DNA from 2 places in the Salinifilum ghardaiensis genome. Region 2 is predicted to be linked to the other one. Evidence: riboswitches for the same ligand, from Rfam matches in the RefSeq annotation. Region 2 holds a riboswitch; the other holds the start of a gene.

Region 1 (7,647 bases), 1.9 Mb from region 2:
CGTGCGCAGGTCGCGGGCGTGGCTGACGCGCCCTTCGTCGGGCTCCTCGAGCCGGGACAGCACCTCGAGCAGCGTCGTCTTGCCGCCGCCGTTGAGCCCCACGACCCCGATGCGGTCGCCGGAGCTCACGCCGAGCGAGACGCCGTCGAGCAACGGGCGCACGCCGTAGCTCTTGTGCACCGCCTCCAGATTGACGATATTCACCATCGGGGGTTCAACCGCTCCATCGACTTCGCGTTCTCGTGGGTGCGCCCGCGCTCCGGTGCACCCCTGGACTTCCGGGAACCTCGGTACTTCCGGGCACCCCCGGGGCTTCCGGTCGGGCCCGCCCGGCACAACACTGCCCGCCCCGCCGCGGCATCCCGCGGGGTGGGGCGGCTCACGCGTGCACTTGCGGGGGTGTCGGCCGGTCGGTGTGCTCCTCGGTGACGATCCGCGCCCCGGGCACCGGGCCCTGCGCCACGCGCACCGTGCGGCACACGCCGGCCCCGGAGAGCTCGGCGGCCACGCGGACCGCCTCGTCCCCGTCCAGGCAGAGGAACGCGCAAGTCGGGCCGGAGCCGGACACGATCCCCGCGAGGGCGCCGGCCTGCACCCCGGCGCGCAGCGTGCGGCGCAGGCCGGGGCGCAGCGACACCGCAGCCGACTGCAGGTCGTTGCCCAGCAGCAGCGCGAGCTGCCGCGGGTCGCCCGAGGCCAGGGCCTCCAGCAGCGGTTCCACGTCGCCGACCCGGTGCGGTTTGCTCTCCGCCCGCAGCCGGTCCAGTTCGGCGTACACCTGGGGGGTGCTCATGCCCTCGTCGTCCAGGGCGATGACCCAGTGGAACGGGTGCCGCGCCAGCACGGGCACGAGCCGCTCACCGCGTCCGGTGCCGAGCGCGGTGCCGCCGTGCAGGGCGAACGGCACGTCGCTGCCGAGCGGGGCGGCGAGATCGGAGAGCTCGTCGCGGCCCAGTTCGAGCCGCCACAGCTGGTTCAGCGCCAGCAGCGTCGCCGCCGCGTCGGCGCTGCCGCCGGCCATGCCCCCGGCGACCGGGATGCCCTTGTGGATGGACAGCCGCACGCCCGGCTCGTCCGGGTCCCGCTCGGCGCGCTCGGCCATGACCCGCACCGCCCGCCAGGCGAGGTTGTCCGCGTCCGCGGGCACCACGTCGGCGCCCTCCCCGTACACCTCGATGCCGGACTGCTCGGAGGTCACCACGGTGACCTGGTCGACCAGGGAGAGCGCCTGGAAGACGGTGACCAGCTCGTGGTACCCGTCCGGGCGCGCGTCTCCCGCGGCCAGGTGCAGGTTCACTTTCGCTGGCACGCGGACGGTGATCGGCGTTGGAACCACGGAGAGCACACTCAAAGCGTACGTGCCGCCCCCGGGTTAGGGTCGACTCGCCTGGGCAGGGCGCGGCGCGCGGAGCACGAGGAGGGGCCGGGCGCGTGCGCCCGGCCCCGCAGCGGTGTGCTGCCGCGATCACGCGGCCGGTTCGACCGCCGCGCCCCACTTCTCGTTGATGAAGTCCTTGACCTGCTGCGAGGTCAGCAGCTCGGCGAGCTTGCGCACCCGCGGGTCGTCCTTCATCTGCGGGGTGCTGACCAGACCGTTGACGTACGGGTCGTTCTTGACGTCCTCCACCGCGATCGGGTCCTCGAGGCCGGCCTTGATCGCGTAGTTGCCGTTGACCACGGCCGCGGCGGCGTCCTGCACCGTGCGCGGCAGCTGGTCGGCGGCCAGCGGCTTCAGCTCGAGGTTCTTCGGGTTCTCCGCGACGTCGCGGACGCCGGCGTTCTGCCCGGCGCCCGGCTCGAGCTTCAGCACTCCCTCGGCCTGCAGCAGCTTCAGCGCGCGGGCCTGGTTGGCCGGGTCGTTCGGAACGGTGACGGTCGCGCCCTGTTGGAGGTCCTGCAGGTCGTCGACCTTCTTCGAGTGCACGCCGAGCGGCTCGCTGTGCACGTCGGTGACCCAGGAGAACTCGCCGCCGCGCTCGGACTCGTACTTCTCCAGGAACGGCTTGTGCTGGTAGTAGTTCGCGTCGAGCTCGCCGTGCTGCAGCGCGTCGTTCGGGCGGTTGTAGTCGTCGAACTGCTCGATCTCGAAGTCGAGGCCGGCGTCCTCGGCGAGGTTGTCCTTGACGAACTCGAGGACCTCGGCGTGCGGGGTGGGGCTCGCGCCGATCTTCAGCGGCGCCTGCGGGTCCTCCTGCGCGGGGGTGCCGCCCCCGCCGCAGGCCGCCAGCGCGAACACGGCGGATCCCAGCAACGCAGCGAAACGCGTACGCATGAACAGTCCTTTCTGGACAGAAAAGGGCACACCCGTCCCCGCGTCGCGCGGACGTGCGGGGTGCCCGCCCCCGACGGGAGGCGTCAGGGGATTGCGGAAAACAACTCAGCGGCCGGTACCGGGCCCCGGCGGCCGCCCGCGGTCACCCGCTGGCGGCGCGGCGCCGGTCCACGAGCTTGGCGACCGCGTCGGTGGTCAGCTGCATGGCGAAGGCCAGGGCCCCGAGCACCACGACCGAGCTGTAGAGCACCCGGTCGTCGTAGCCCTGGTAGCCGTCCTGGATCGCGGTGGTGCCGAGCCCGCCGCCGCCGATCGCGCCGGCCATGGCGGCGTAGCCGATCAGCGCCACGGCGGTGACGCCCACCGCGCCGACCAGCGCGGCCCGGGCCTCGCCGAGCAGCACCGTCCACACGATGCGCAGCCGGCTCGACCCGGTCGTCACCGCGGCCTCCACCACGGTGAAGTTCACCTCGCGCAGCGCGTTCTGCGTCAACCGCGCGAAGAACGGCACGGCTCCCACGGTCAGCGGCACGATCACCGCGGTGCTGCCGATGGAGGTGCCCACCAGCAGCCGCGTGAACGCCGCCAGCACGACCAGCAGCACCACGAACGGCACCGAGCGGACCACGTCGACGATCACGCCGAGGACCCTGTACAACGTCGGCCGCGGGTTCAGCCCGACCGGCGAAGTCATGTGCAGCAGCACGCCGAGCGGTAGCCCGCCGAGCACTGCGAGCAGGGTCGCCACCAGCACCATGTACAGGGTTTCGACCGTCGCTGGGCCGAGGAGTTCGAACACCTCGGCCCAGGGGGTCACATCAGTCACGCGGCAACTCCGTCAACACTCACTGGGCTGCGACGCACGTGCGCGTCGCGCTCGACCATCCACTTCAGGGCGGACTCGGACCGCTCACCGGTGATCCCGATCCGGAACTTCGCCACCGGGGTGTCGCCCAGGCGGGTCAGTCCGCCGCCGAGGATGTCCAATCCCACGTCGAACCGGCTCGAGGCCTCCGGCAGCAGCGCCCCCACCGCGGCGAACCCGACCAGCACGACCTCGGCGACGACGTCGTGCTGCCCGCCGACGGCGCCGACGACGCGGTCGGCCTGGTCGGTCTCCGGCAGCAGGGTCGTGCCGATCCGGCTGCCCGGTTCGGTGACGAGGTCCAGCACCCTGCCGTTCTCGACCACGCTGCCCTGCTCCAGCACGGCGACGTCATCGGCGACGCGGCGCACCACCGCCATGTCGTGGGTGACCACGAGCACGGTGACGCCCAGTTCGGAGCGGACGCGGTCGAGCACGGTCAGCACCGAGTCGGTCGTGCCCGGGTCCAGCGCGGAGGTCGGCTCGTCGGCCAGCAGCACCGAGGGCTTCGCCGCCAGCGCGCGGGCGATCGACACGCGCTGCCGCTGCCCGCCGGAGAGCTGGTCCGGGTAGATCGAGGCCTTGTCCGACAGGCCGACGAGGTCGAGCAGCTCGGCGACGCGGCTGCGCCGCTGCGGTGCGCCCACCTTCGCCGCCTCCAGCGGCAGGGCGACGTTGCCGGCCGCGGTGCGCTGCCGCAGCAGCGAATCCCCTTGCGGCACAACGCCGATCTGCCGACGGGCGGCGCGCAGGTCGCGCCCCTGCAGCGAGAGCAGGTCGGTCCCGTCGACGCGGATGGCGCCGCTCTCGGGGCGCTCCAGCAGCGCGAGGCACCGGGCGAGCGTGGACTTGCCGGCACCGCTCGACCCGACCACGCCGCAGACGCTGCCCGCAGGCACCTCGAGCGACACGTTGTCCAGGGCACGCACGGTTTCCCCGTTGTGCGGGAAGGTTTTCGTCAGGTTCTCAACAGTGATCACGATCGGCTCCAGATCAGCTCGCACCGGCCCTGGACACACGAATGCCCGGGGCGGAGTGGGAAGGAGGACGGCTGGGGGATCACATCCCAGTTCGACAGCCGGTCGTGGTGCGCCGCCCGTGATCGATGACGCGCCGTTGCGTCAGCAGCCTCGGGGAGGGAACGCAGCGCTCCGAGCGCTCCGCCGCGTCGAGTCCGGCGAGTGCGCTTCCGCCGGTCGGGCCGGGCTGACTGGCAGGCAGGGAAATGGACACCACAACTCCATCGTTCCTGGCGTTAGCACCTGCCCGGGGGTGGTTGCTGCGGCGTCGTCGAGCCAGGTCTCTCGGCCGCTCAGGATGGGTTCTTCGCGATTTCCCGAATAGTAGACCCTACTGGCACGCTCCCGCGCAAGCTGTTATGGCCCACGTAACGAAACGGATCGGACATGTCGCGCCCACGCGTTCGAGTGGCGACGACGCGCGTTCGGGTGGCCACAGCTCGCGTTCAACCCGGAGGCGTTCGTCCGCGGAGTCCCGTTCCGGACGCGTTCGGCCCGGGGCGCGAGGTGCTCGCACCCTCGCGCTGATCCCGCGGAACGGGTACCTCGGAACGGGCACCGCCGAACGGGGTCAGCCGCGGGCGCGCTCCACGATGCGCGCGAAATCGGCCACGCGCAGCCGCTCCCCGCGGGCCGCGGGGTCGATGCCCGCCGCCCGCAGCAGCTCCTCGGCGCGCCCGGCCGAACCCGCCCACGGCGACAGCGCCGCGCGCAGCGTCTTCCGGCGCTGCGCGAAGGCCTGGTCGACGAGGCGGAACACCTCCTCGCGCGGCACCGCCGAGGGCGGATCGACGCGCTCGAACGCCACCAGCCCGGATCCCACGTTCGGCACCGGCCAGAACACGCCGCGCGGAACGGAACCGGCGCGCCGCACTTCGGCGAACCACGCGGCTTTCACGCTCGGCACGCCGTAGTCGCGCCCGCCCGGGCTGGCGGCGAGCCGGTCGGCGACCTCGGCCTGCACCATCACGAGTCCACTGCGCACGCTCGGCAGTTCCGCGAGCAGGTGCAGCACCACCGGCACGGCCACGTTGTACGGCAGGTTCGCCACCAGCGCGCTCGGGTTCTCCGGGAAGTCCTCCGCGCGCACGCGCAACGCGTCCGCCTGCACGGTGCGCAGGTGCTCGCTGCGCTCCGGGGCGCGCTCGGCGACCGTGCGCGGCAGCCGCCCCGCCAGCGCCGCGTCGACCTCGACCGCGGTGACCGCGCGGACCCGGTCCAGCAGCCCCAGGGTCAGCGACCCCAGTCCCGGTCCCACCTCGAGCACCACGTCGCCGGCGTCCACACCGGCGGTGGACACGATGCGCCGCACCGTGTTGGCGTCGTGCACGAAGTTCTGCCCGAGCTTCTTGGTCGGGCGGATCCCGAGCTCCTCGGCCAGCCTGCGCACATCGGCCGGGCCGAGCAGTGTCGCCTGCTGGTCCACGCGCACCAATGTACCGGCCGGGGGCGGCGGCGATCGGACGCGTCCGCGACGGATCCGACCCGCTCTCCCGCGTTTCCGGCCGAGACCGCGGTCGCGGCCGGAGACACCACCGCCGCACCGGTCCGTCAGGCGAGCGGCGAAGCCGCTTCCTGCCCGCGTGCGCGGACCGACCCGCCGGGGGTTCTCCCAGCTACCCCCATCCACCCGCCCTCAACGGCCAATTCCGCGCAGCCACTCAGCTCAGGCCGAGCTCGCTCGAGCACGCCGGCCAGGCGCCGTAGCCCCCGCGCGAGTCGCGCACCTTCTCGGCGACGGAGATCTGCTGCTCGCGGCTGGCCTGGTGCGGGTACTCGGCGTACTGGTCGCCGCCGAAGGCGTCCCACGTGGACTTGTCGAACTGCAGCCCGCCGTAGTAGCCGTTGCCGCTGTTGATCTGCCAGTTGCCGCCGGCCTCGCACTGCACGAGCTTGTCCCACACACCGCTGTTCGGCGGTTCCTTGCCGCCGACGCGGATCACGCGGGGCTCGGCCTGCTGGACGACCTTCTCGTTGATGGTCTCCCGGGAGACCTCGTCGCCGTTGTGCTCGGTCACGCGGGTGACCAGGATCTTCTCCCCGGCCTTGCCGGGGTTCTCGACGTGCTCCTCGCCCTTGAGCATGGAGTTGTCGACGATCTCCTGCACCGGCGGTTCGATCGGCTGGCGCACGTTGATCACCGAGCGGTCGGTGCGGTCGATGCGCACCTCGGTGCCGTCGGTGATCTTCTGGCCGCCGCCGGGCGTGACCTCGTCCTGCGGCCCCAGCTCGAGGTTCTGCTCGCGGAGCAGGTCCTGGACGGTGACCGCGTGCGTGGTGATCGGACGCGGCTGGCCGGAGCCGTCGACGACCGTGATGTCCTTGCTCGTCTGCACGCTGACGGTCATGCCGTCGCGCGGAACGGCCCGGTTGAGGTCCGCGGAGACCTGGGCGTCCTGCACGGACACGCCCATCTGCCGCAGCGCCTGGCCGACGGTGGCCGAGCGGACCCACTCCTCGCGCTGCTGCCCGTCCACGGACACCTTCATCAGGCGGCCGCGGTCGAGCGTGATGGTGTCGCCGTGGTTGACCTCGGCCTGCGGGGAGGGGCTCAGCGCGTCGTGCGGCCCCACGTTGATGCCCTCGTCCTCGAGGACCTCGCCGACCGTGGAGTCGTAGGTGTTGACGGACAGCTCCTTGCCGTCCACCTCGACCGTGACGGACTTGTCCATCGCAGCCGCGGCAGCGCCGCCACCGGTCAGCGACAGCACGACCGCGGCCACGGCGCCCTTGACGAAGCGCCGCTTCCAGGCGGTGAGCGCTTCCTCGCCCTCCTCCCGGTCGGCTTCGGACTGCGCTTCCGGCTGCGCCTCGGCCTCCGCCGGCTCGTCCGGGACCACCGGCAGCGGCACCGCGGGCAGCACCGTGGTCTCGGCGTTGATCAGCCGGATGACCTCGTGGACGTCGATGTCCGCCGTGGCCAGCAGGTCCTCGGCGTCCGAGCCGAGCGCCTCGTAGACGTCCTGCGGGGTGATCTCCAGGGTGCCCGGCGGAATGCTCGGGTAGTCATCGGACGGGAAACCGCGGAGCGCGCGCTCCATCGTGTCCGGGAAGCTCCCGATCGCCGGGATGTCCTGCGTGGACAGCACCGGGTCCGGGGCCTCGGCCGTGCGCGGGCGGTCCAGCACGCCCACGGCGCTCGCCCGCGCCGCGGGGCGGGACTGCGCCTCGCTCGGGTCGATCCAGGTCCGCTCCGCGCTGCGCGGCTGGTGCCACGCGGCGGTGTCCTCGATCACTCCGGCCAACCGGCCGGTCCGCCACTGGTCGGCGCCCCCGCCGGGACCGCGCCTGCCGCCCCGCGGAATCGTGTTCGCCGGTATCCCGGATGTCGCCTGGTCGACACCGCTGCGCGCGGGATTGCCGGGGTCGTCGCTTTCGTTCACCGGGTCGCTACCTCCCGAAGGCGCAAAAGCCGTACCTGCGGGACTCGGCGAGCCGCACTCTCCCCCGTGGGGCGCATGCCGGACACTCCTGTCCCGGGTCAGCACGGT
Region 2 (7,647 bases):
CTTCTCCTCCTTGCCGCCGTCACCGCCGTCGGTGGACAGCGCGGCCACGAACGCCTCCTGCGGCACCTCGACGCGGCCGATGTTCTTCATCTTCTTCTTGCCTTCCTTCTGCTTCTCCAGCAGCTTGCGCTTCCGGCTGATGTCACCGCCGTAGCACTTGGAAAGCACGTCCTTGCGCAGCGCGCGGATCGTTTCGCGCGCGATGATGCGCGAGCCCACGGCCGCCTGGATCGGCACCTCGAACTGCTGCCGCGGGATGAGCTCCCGCAGCTTGTTCGTCATCTTCGTGCCGTAGGAGTAGGCGAAGTCCTTGTGCACGATCGCGCTGAACGCGTCGACCATCTCGCCCTGCAGCAGGATGTCCACCTTCACCAGGTCCGCGGCCTGCATCCCCGCCTCCTCGTAGTCCATCGAGGCGTAGCCGCGGGTGCGCGACTTGAGCTGGTCGAAGAAGTCGAACACGATCTCGCCCAGCGGCATCGTGTAGCGCAGCTCCACCCGGGTCTCGGACAGGTAGTCCATCCCGTTCATCGTGCCGCGCCGCCCCTGGCACAGCTCCATCACCGCACCGACGTACTCCGAGGGCACGATGATCGTGCACTTGGCGATCGGTTCGCGCACCTCCTGCGGCTTGCCGCCCGGCCAGTCCGAGGGGTTGGTGACCTCGGCCTCGGCGCCGTCCTCGCAGGTCACCTCGTAGACCACGTTCGGCGCGGTGGAGATCAGGTTGAGGTTGAACTCCCGCTCCAGGCGCGCCCGCGTGATCTCCAGGTGCAGCAGGCCGAGGAACCCGCAGCGGAAGCCGAAGCCCAGCGCGCCCGAGGTCTCCGGCTCGTACGTCAGGGCCGCGTCGTTGAGCAGCAGCTTGTCCAGCGCCTCGCGCAGCAGCGGGTAGTCCGAACCGTCGATCGGGTACAGCCCCGAGTAGACCATCGGCTGCGGTTCGCGGTAACCGGGCAGCGGTTCCGCGGCCCCGTCCTTCACCGCGGTGACGGTGTCGCCGACCTTGGACTGGCGGACGTCCTTCACCCCGGTGATCAGGTAGCCGACCTCGCCGACGCCGAGGCCCTCGCTGGCCTTCGGGTCCGGCGAGATGATGCCGACCTCCAGCAGCTCGTGGTTCGCGCCGGTGTACATCATGCGGATGCGCTGCCGCGGCGTGATCTTGCCGTCGACGACGCGGATGTAGGTCACCACGCCGCGGTAGGTGTCGTAGACCGAGTCGAAGATCATCGCCCGCGGCGGCGCGTCGACCTCGCCCTCCGGCGCCGGCATCCGGCCGACCACCGCGTCGAGCACCGAGTCCACGCCGTCGCCGGTCTTGGCCGACACGTGCAGCACGTCCCCCGGGTCGCAGCCGATGATGTGCGCGAGCTCGTTGGCGTACTTCTCCGGTTCGGCGGCCGGCAGGTCGATCTTGTTCAGCACCGGCACGATCTCGAGGTCGTGCTCCATCGCGAGGTACAGGTTCGCCAGCGTCTGCGCCTCGATGCCCTGGGAGGCGTCCACCAGCAGGATCGCGCCCTCGCAGGCGGCCAACGAGCGGCTGACCTCGTAGCTGAAGTCCACGTGCCCCGGGGTGTCGATCAGGTGCAGCACGTGGTCGCGGCCCTGCACGCTCCACGGCAGGCGCACGTTCTGCGCCTTGATGGTGATGCCGCGCTCCCGCTCGAGGTCCATCCGGTCCAGGTACTGGTCCCGGTAGGCGCGCTCCTCCAGCACTCCGGTCAGCTGCAGCATCCGGTCGGCCAGCGTGGACTTGCCGTGGTCGATGTGCGCGATGATGCAGAAGTTCCGGATGCGCTCCGGACTCGTGAACGTCGTGTCTGCGAAGCTGCTCACTCGTGGTTCCTCGCGTGTCGATACCGGGTTGGCCCCATCGTCCCATGCCGGGGGCCGCCTCCGGAGCCCAACTCCGGAAAGCGCGCGAGCTCCCCGGCCCTGCACAGCGACAGTGTTGCTGAGCAGGGAAGACGAGCTCGCAGGGCGCTGCGCGCGGCCAGGGTCACCACCGGGCCGCGGCACCACCGCTCGGAGGCGAGCGCGCGGGCCCGCCGGAGCCGGATCCGGCAATCGGATTCCGCGGCGGACGCTGGCGCCAACCGCGCGCGCTCAGTCTCCGCTCGGCGGGTTCCGCACGTCCACGCGCAGCGGGTGGTCGGCGGGGATCTCGACGAGCACGATCGGCAGCCCGTCCGGATCGGCGATCCACCCCTCGTCCAGGCCCCAGGGCTTGCGCTCGGCCTCGGACAGCACGGTCACCTGCGGGCGCAACCTGCTCATCTCGGCTTCGAGGTCGCGCACCTGCAGCCACAGCGACTGGTCCCCGCTCGGCGGCTGCTCCCCCCGACCGGAGACCTCCAGGTAGCCCTGCCCGAGGAAGAACACCGTGCCGCCCGGGAACTCGCGGGCGATCGCGAGCCCGAGCACGTCGCGGTAGAAGCGGACGGAGCGCTCCGGGTCGAGCGGTCGGAGGAGCATCCGGCTGCTGAGAATCTCCATGCCGCGTTTCTACCGCGCAGCCCGCCGCTATGCGACGCCGAGCAGCACCGCGCCGACCAGCACGACCGCTGCGCCGGTCAACCGCCGGGCCGGCCGGGGCTCGCCGAGCACGCGCCAGGCCAGCAGCCCGGCGATGACGATGCTGAGCTCGCGTCCCGGTGCCACCAGGCTCACCGGTGCCAGCCGCATCGCGAACAGGGCCAGCACGTAGGCCAGCGGCGAGAGCACCGCCACCGCGAGCACCTCGCGCCGGTGCTCGCGCCAGATGGCGCGCACCCGCGCCCGCTGCGTCCCCGCGTACGGACCGAGCAGCGCGGCGCGCACCACCGAGGAGGACCAGTCGAACAGCAGCGGCGACAGCGCCAGACCGGTCACCGCGTGCGCGTCCCACACCGTGTAGGAAGCGATCAGGGCCCCGGTGAGCAGGCCGAACGCCACACCGCCGACGCGGGCTCCCGACCGCGCGGCCCCGCCGGCGAAGCCGATGACGAACACTCCCGCCACGACGAGCAGCCCGCCGAGAACGCCCTGCGCACCGGGTCGCTCCCCGAGCAGCAGCACGGCGGCGAGCACCGCCAGCAGCGGTCCGGTGCCGCGCGCCAGCGGGTAGACCACGGACATGTCGGCCACCCCGTAGCCGTGCTGCAGCAGCAGGTAGTAGCCGAGGTGGAGCACCGCGCTGACGCCGACGCCGAGCGCCCACGCCTCTCCGGCGGGTGCGCCTTCCCGCCACAGCACGAGCAGGCCGAGCGGCAGGTACAGCACCGCGGAACAGGCGGCGGCGAGCCAGACGAACGCCGCGCCGCCGCCGGCGCGCTTGGCGAAGAGGTTCCACCCCGCGTGCGCGAAGGCAGCGGCGAGCAGCAGCAGGCTGGCGGCAAGACCCACGGGCGGGCACCCTCCGACACCTCGTCGACGGATGCCTCCAGGCTTTTGTCCCTTCAGCTGTGCGACCGCCGTACGGCGGTCGTCGGTACCGCTCGGACCGGTCCCCGGCGCTGGCACCCGCGGCCGGGCGGAACCCTAGGCACACCCGGGGGCGCACGGTACCGCGCCGCCACCGCGAGAACCAGGGCATCACCCGCACGCCGCGCACCCGCCCGCCGATCTCGCAGGTCAGCCTTGGTATCGTGATTGCTCGCGCCGTGCGGCGTTCCGCAGGGGAGGAAACCCGCTCCGCGCACCGCCGACCGCGGTGTCGGCGAGCGCGCCGGGGCGGTGCCGTACACAGCGCGGCGCGAGCAGTCGAGCGACGAGGAAGGCGTACCAGTGGCCAACATCAAGTCCCAGGTCAAGCGGATTCGCACCAACGAGCAGAACCGCCGCCGCAACCAGGCAGTGAAGTCCTACGTGAAGACGGCCATCCGCAAGTTCCGGGAGGCCGCTGCCGCCGGCGACAAGAACCGCGCCATCGAGCTGCAGCGCGCCGCCGGGAGTGCGCTGGACCGCGCTGTCACCAAGGGCGTCCTGCACAAGAACCAGGCCTCCAACAAGAAGTCCTCGATGGCCCGGCAGATCAACAAGCTCTGACTTCCGGCCCTCCGGGACCGCCGAGGCCGCCCCTCGCCGCGCACCGCGCGGTGGCGGGCGGCCTTTCGCGTGTCGCGCCGCCCTCCCGCGCTGCGCGGGCGCCGCTCAGCGCCGTCCGTGCAGGGCGACGACGTCGAGCACGGCCCGCTCCAGGGCGTAGTTCGCGTCCGCGGCGCTGCCCTTGACGTCGGCGTTGAGCGCCGCGACCACGCCGAGCGCGTCGGTGATCCCGGTGCTGTTCCACCCGCGCGACTGCGCCAGGGCCTTCTTCACCTTCCACGGCGGCATGCCCAGCTCGCTGGCCAGCCGGAACGGGTCGCCGCCCTTGCCGGCGGAGGCGACCTTGCCGATCGTGCGCACCGCGTCGGCGAGCGCGTCGGCGATGAGCACGTGCGGCACGCCGAGCTGCAGCGCCCACCGCAGCGCCTCGACCGCGCCGCCGCGGTCCCCGGTGACGGCCTTCTCCGCCACGGCGAACCCGGTCACCTCGGCGCGCCCCTGGTGGTAGCGGCGCACGGCCTCGGCGTCGACCGTGCCGCCGGTGTCCGACACGAGCTGGGTGGCGGCGTTGGACAGCTCGCGCAGGTCGGATCCGACGGCCTCGATGAGCGCGCGGACCCCGTCGGCGTCGATCTTGCCGCCGCTGCGGCGGACCTCCTCGCGGACGAACGCCTCGCGGTCGGCGGGTTTGGTGATGCGGGGGCACTCGGTGACCGCCGCGCCGAGCTTCTTCAGCTGGTTGGGCAGGTCCTTGGCGTGCTTGGCGCGGCCACCGCCGCTGTGCACGATCACCAGCACCACGCCGTCGGCGGGTTCGCGGGCGTGGGTCAGCAACGCTTCGGCGATCTCCTTGCCGGCGTCCTGGCAGTCCTCGACGGCGAGGATGCGCCCGTCGGCGAACAGCGACGGGCTGAGCATCTCGTCGAGCTCGCTGGCGGTGAGTTCGGTCACCTTCGCCCGGCGCAGCTCCGCCTCCGGGTCGGCCGCGCGCGCCGCGGCGACCGCCGCGCGCACCGCTCGCTCAACCAGGAGTTCCTCCTCGCCCACCACGAGGTGCAGCGGGGCGGCGACCGTGTTCGGCGAGGTCATACCGCACATCTTCGCACGACCCCGGTGATCTTCCGCACCGTGGACAGCTGTGGCGAGATGCCGGGACGGTCCATTAGCGTGTCCGCCACAACCGGATAGCTAGCTCATCCAGAGGGGCAGAGGGACCGGCCCGACGAAGCCCCGGCAACCGGTGTCGGCATTCCTGTGACGCGGGGCCGCCGACGACAAAGGTGCCAACTCCGACCCGCCCGCGGGAGAGATGAGGAAAGGACCTCGCCATGACCGCTGCCGCCCAGGCACAGACCCCCTCGCGTTCCGCCCTCGACCTCGGACAGGCCGCTGAGCTCGTGTCCAAGGAGGAGGGGCACCGCCAGCCGCTGGCGCCGGAGTTCGTCAGCCTCGAGGACTTCTCCCCGCTCGAAGTCGCCTACGACTTCGGCCGCATCACGCGCGAGGAGATCGAAGCCGGACCGCGCTCGATCTGGCGCTACAAGAAACTCCTGCCGGTCCCGTCCACCGTGGATCAGATCGCGAACACGGAACCCGGCTGTACGAGGCTGCTTCGCGCCGACAACCTGGCGAAGGCCCTGGGCGTGAAGCAGATCTGGATCAAGGACGACACCGGCAACCCGACGCACTCGTTCAAGGACCGCGTGGTCGCGGTCGCGCTGGCCGCCGCCCGCGAGTTCGGGTTCAACGTGCTCGCCTGCCCCTCCACCGGCAACCTCGCGAACGCGGTCGCCGCGGCGGCCTCCCGCGCGGGCTGGGACTCGGTCGTGCTCGTCCCGAAGACCTTGGAACAGGCCAAGATCATGATGAGCGCGGTCTACGACGGCTCGCTGCTGGCCGTGGACGGCAACTACGACGACGTGAACCGCTTGGCGACCGAGCTGGCCGGGGAGCACGAGGACTGGGCGTTCGTCAACGTCAACGTGCGGCCGTACTACTCGGAGGGCTCGAAGACCCTGGCCTTCGAGGTCGCCGAGCAGCTGGGCTGGCGGCTGCCGGAGCAGATCGTCGTGCCGATCGCCTCCGGCTCGCAGCTGACGAAGGTGTACAAGGGCTTCAACGAGCTCGGCGAGGTGGGCCTGGTCGAGCCGAGCCCGGTGCGCATCTTCGGTGCGCAGGCCGCGGGCTGCTCGCCCGTGTCCACCGCGTTCAAGGAGGGCACCGACGTGGTGCAGCCGCAGCGGCCGGAGACGATCGCCCGGTCGCTGGCCATCGGCGCGCCGGCCGACGGCCCGTACGTGCTGGACACGGTGCACAAGACCGGCGGGGCGATCGAGGACGTCACCGACGAGGAGGTCGTCGAGGGCATCCGCCTGCTCGCGCGGACCGAGGGCATCTTCGCCGAGACCGCGGGCGGTGTGACCGTCGCCAACGCCAAGAAGATGTTCGACAGCGGCCAGCTCGACCCGGACCAGGAGACGGTGCTGCTCATCACTGGTGACGGGCTGAAGACCATGGACGCGGTCACCGAGCACGTGGGGCCGAAGGCGACGGTGGCGCCGAACACCGAGGCGGTGGACCAGGCCCTCGGCCTGTGACGCCCGGGTGACCAGCACCGGCTGACTTCCCGGGGCGGGGCGCCGGTCACGGGACCGGCAGCAGCGCGTCCCCGCGCGCCGCGGCGCGCGGGCCGTGCCGGCCGGGCAGCACGGCGACGTCGCCGCTCTCGTCGGTGCGCAGCACCTCCGGCACGCGCGCGAGCATGCCCAGCAGGCGTCCGTGCGGATGCCCGTAGTCGTTGTCCGCGCCGACGCTGATGACCGCCACCCGCGGGTCGACCGCTGCGACGAACCGCGGCAGGGTGGTCCGCGAGCCGTGGTGCGGCACCTTGAGCACGTCGGCCCGCAGGTCCGCGCCCGACCACAGCAGCTGCTGCTGACCGCGGATCTCCACGTCCCCCGTCAGCAGCACGCTGCCCGCCTGGGTGCGTGCGCGGAGCACCACGGAGGCGTCGTTGGCCGCTTCCTCATCGGAGGTCCGCGCGAGCGAGCCGGCCGGCCCGAGCACGTCGAGGGCCACCCCCGGCCACCGCAGCGAGCGCCCCGCCTCCGCGCCGAGCACGGGTGCGCCGTGCCGCCGCGCGTGCCCGCGCACTTCCCGCATCGCCCAGGCCGGTTCGCGCACGGGGCCGACGGCGACGCCACCGACGGGGAATTCCGCCAGCACCCCGCCGACGCCGCCCACGTGGTCGGCGTGCAGGTGGCTGAGCACGAGCAGCGGCACGCGCTCCACCCCGAGACGCCGCAGGCAACCGGTCACCGCGCCCGCGTCCGGCCCCGCGTCCACGAGCACCGCCTCCCCGGGGCGTCCGGTGGCCAGCACGACCGCATCCCCCTGGCCCACGTCGCACACGACGGCGCTCCACCCGCCGACCGGCCACGGCGACACCGCGGCCCGCACCGGGACGAGGCAGGCCGCGAGCACCGCGACCGCGAGGGCGATCCGCCGGAACCGGCGGAAACGCAGCGCGAGCAGCGCCACCAGCGCGGCACCGGCGAGCAGGACCCCGCCGAACACCCCGTCCGGCCAGGGCAGCAGCGCCCCCGGGACTCCTGC

The links. A riboswitch is a leader RNA that binds a small molecule or an ion and turns the genes downstream of it on or off. The one in region 2 is predicted to bind S-adenosylmethionine.
Region 1: it holds a riboswitch for S-adenosylmethionine, as region 2 does, so the genes downstream of both, ACVGV0_RS20005 (methionine ABC transporter ATP-binding protein) here and thrC (threonine synthase) in region 2, are expected to answer to the same signal.

Annotation. Positions count from the first base shown of each region.
Region 1 is NZ_CM137101.1:4,396,074-4,403,720, forward strand. It holds gene ACVGV0_RS19985 (ABC-F family ATP-binding cassette domain-containing protein) at 1-207, opposite strand, end outside; gene ACVGV0_RS19990 (4-(cytidine 5'-diphospho)-2-C-methyl-D-erythritol kinase) at 380-1,336, opposite strand; gene ACVGV0_RS19995 (MetQ/NlpA family ABC transporter substrate-binding protein) at 1,466-2,272, opposite strand; gene ACVGV0_RS20000 (methionine ABC transporter permease) at 2,415-3,098, opposite strand; gene ACVGV0_RS20005 (methionine ABC transporter ATP-binding protein) at 3,095-4,117, opposite strand; SAM riboswitch class I at 4,375-4,461, opposite strand; gene rsmA (16S rRNA (adenine(1518)-N(6)/adenine(1519)-N(6))-dimethyltransferase RsmA) at 4,728-5,582, opposite strand; gene ACVGV0_RS20015 (transglycosylase family protein) at 5,818-7,539, opposite strand.
Region 2 is NZ_CM137101.1:1,185,810-1,193,456, reverse strand. It holds gene lepA (translation elongation factor 4) at 1-1,842, opposite strand, end outside; gene ACVGV0_RS05335 (VOC family protein) at 2,113-2,502, opposite strand; gene ACVGV0_RS05330 (EamA family transporter) at 2,530-3,390, opposite strand; gene rpsT (30S ribosomal protein S20) at 3,772-4,032, shown strand; gene holA (DNA polymerase III subunit delta) at 4,138-5,121, opposite strand; SAM riboswitch class I at 5,223-5,348, shown strand; gene thrC (threonine synthase) at 5,361-6,629, shown strand; gene ACVGV0_RS05310 (ComEC/Rec2 family competence protein) at 6,676-7,647, opposite strand, start outside.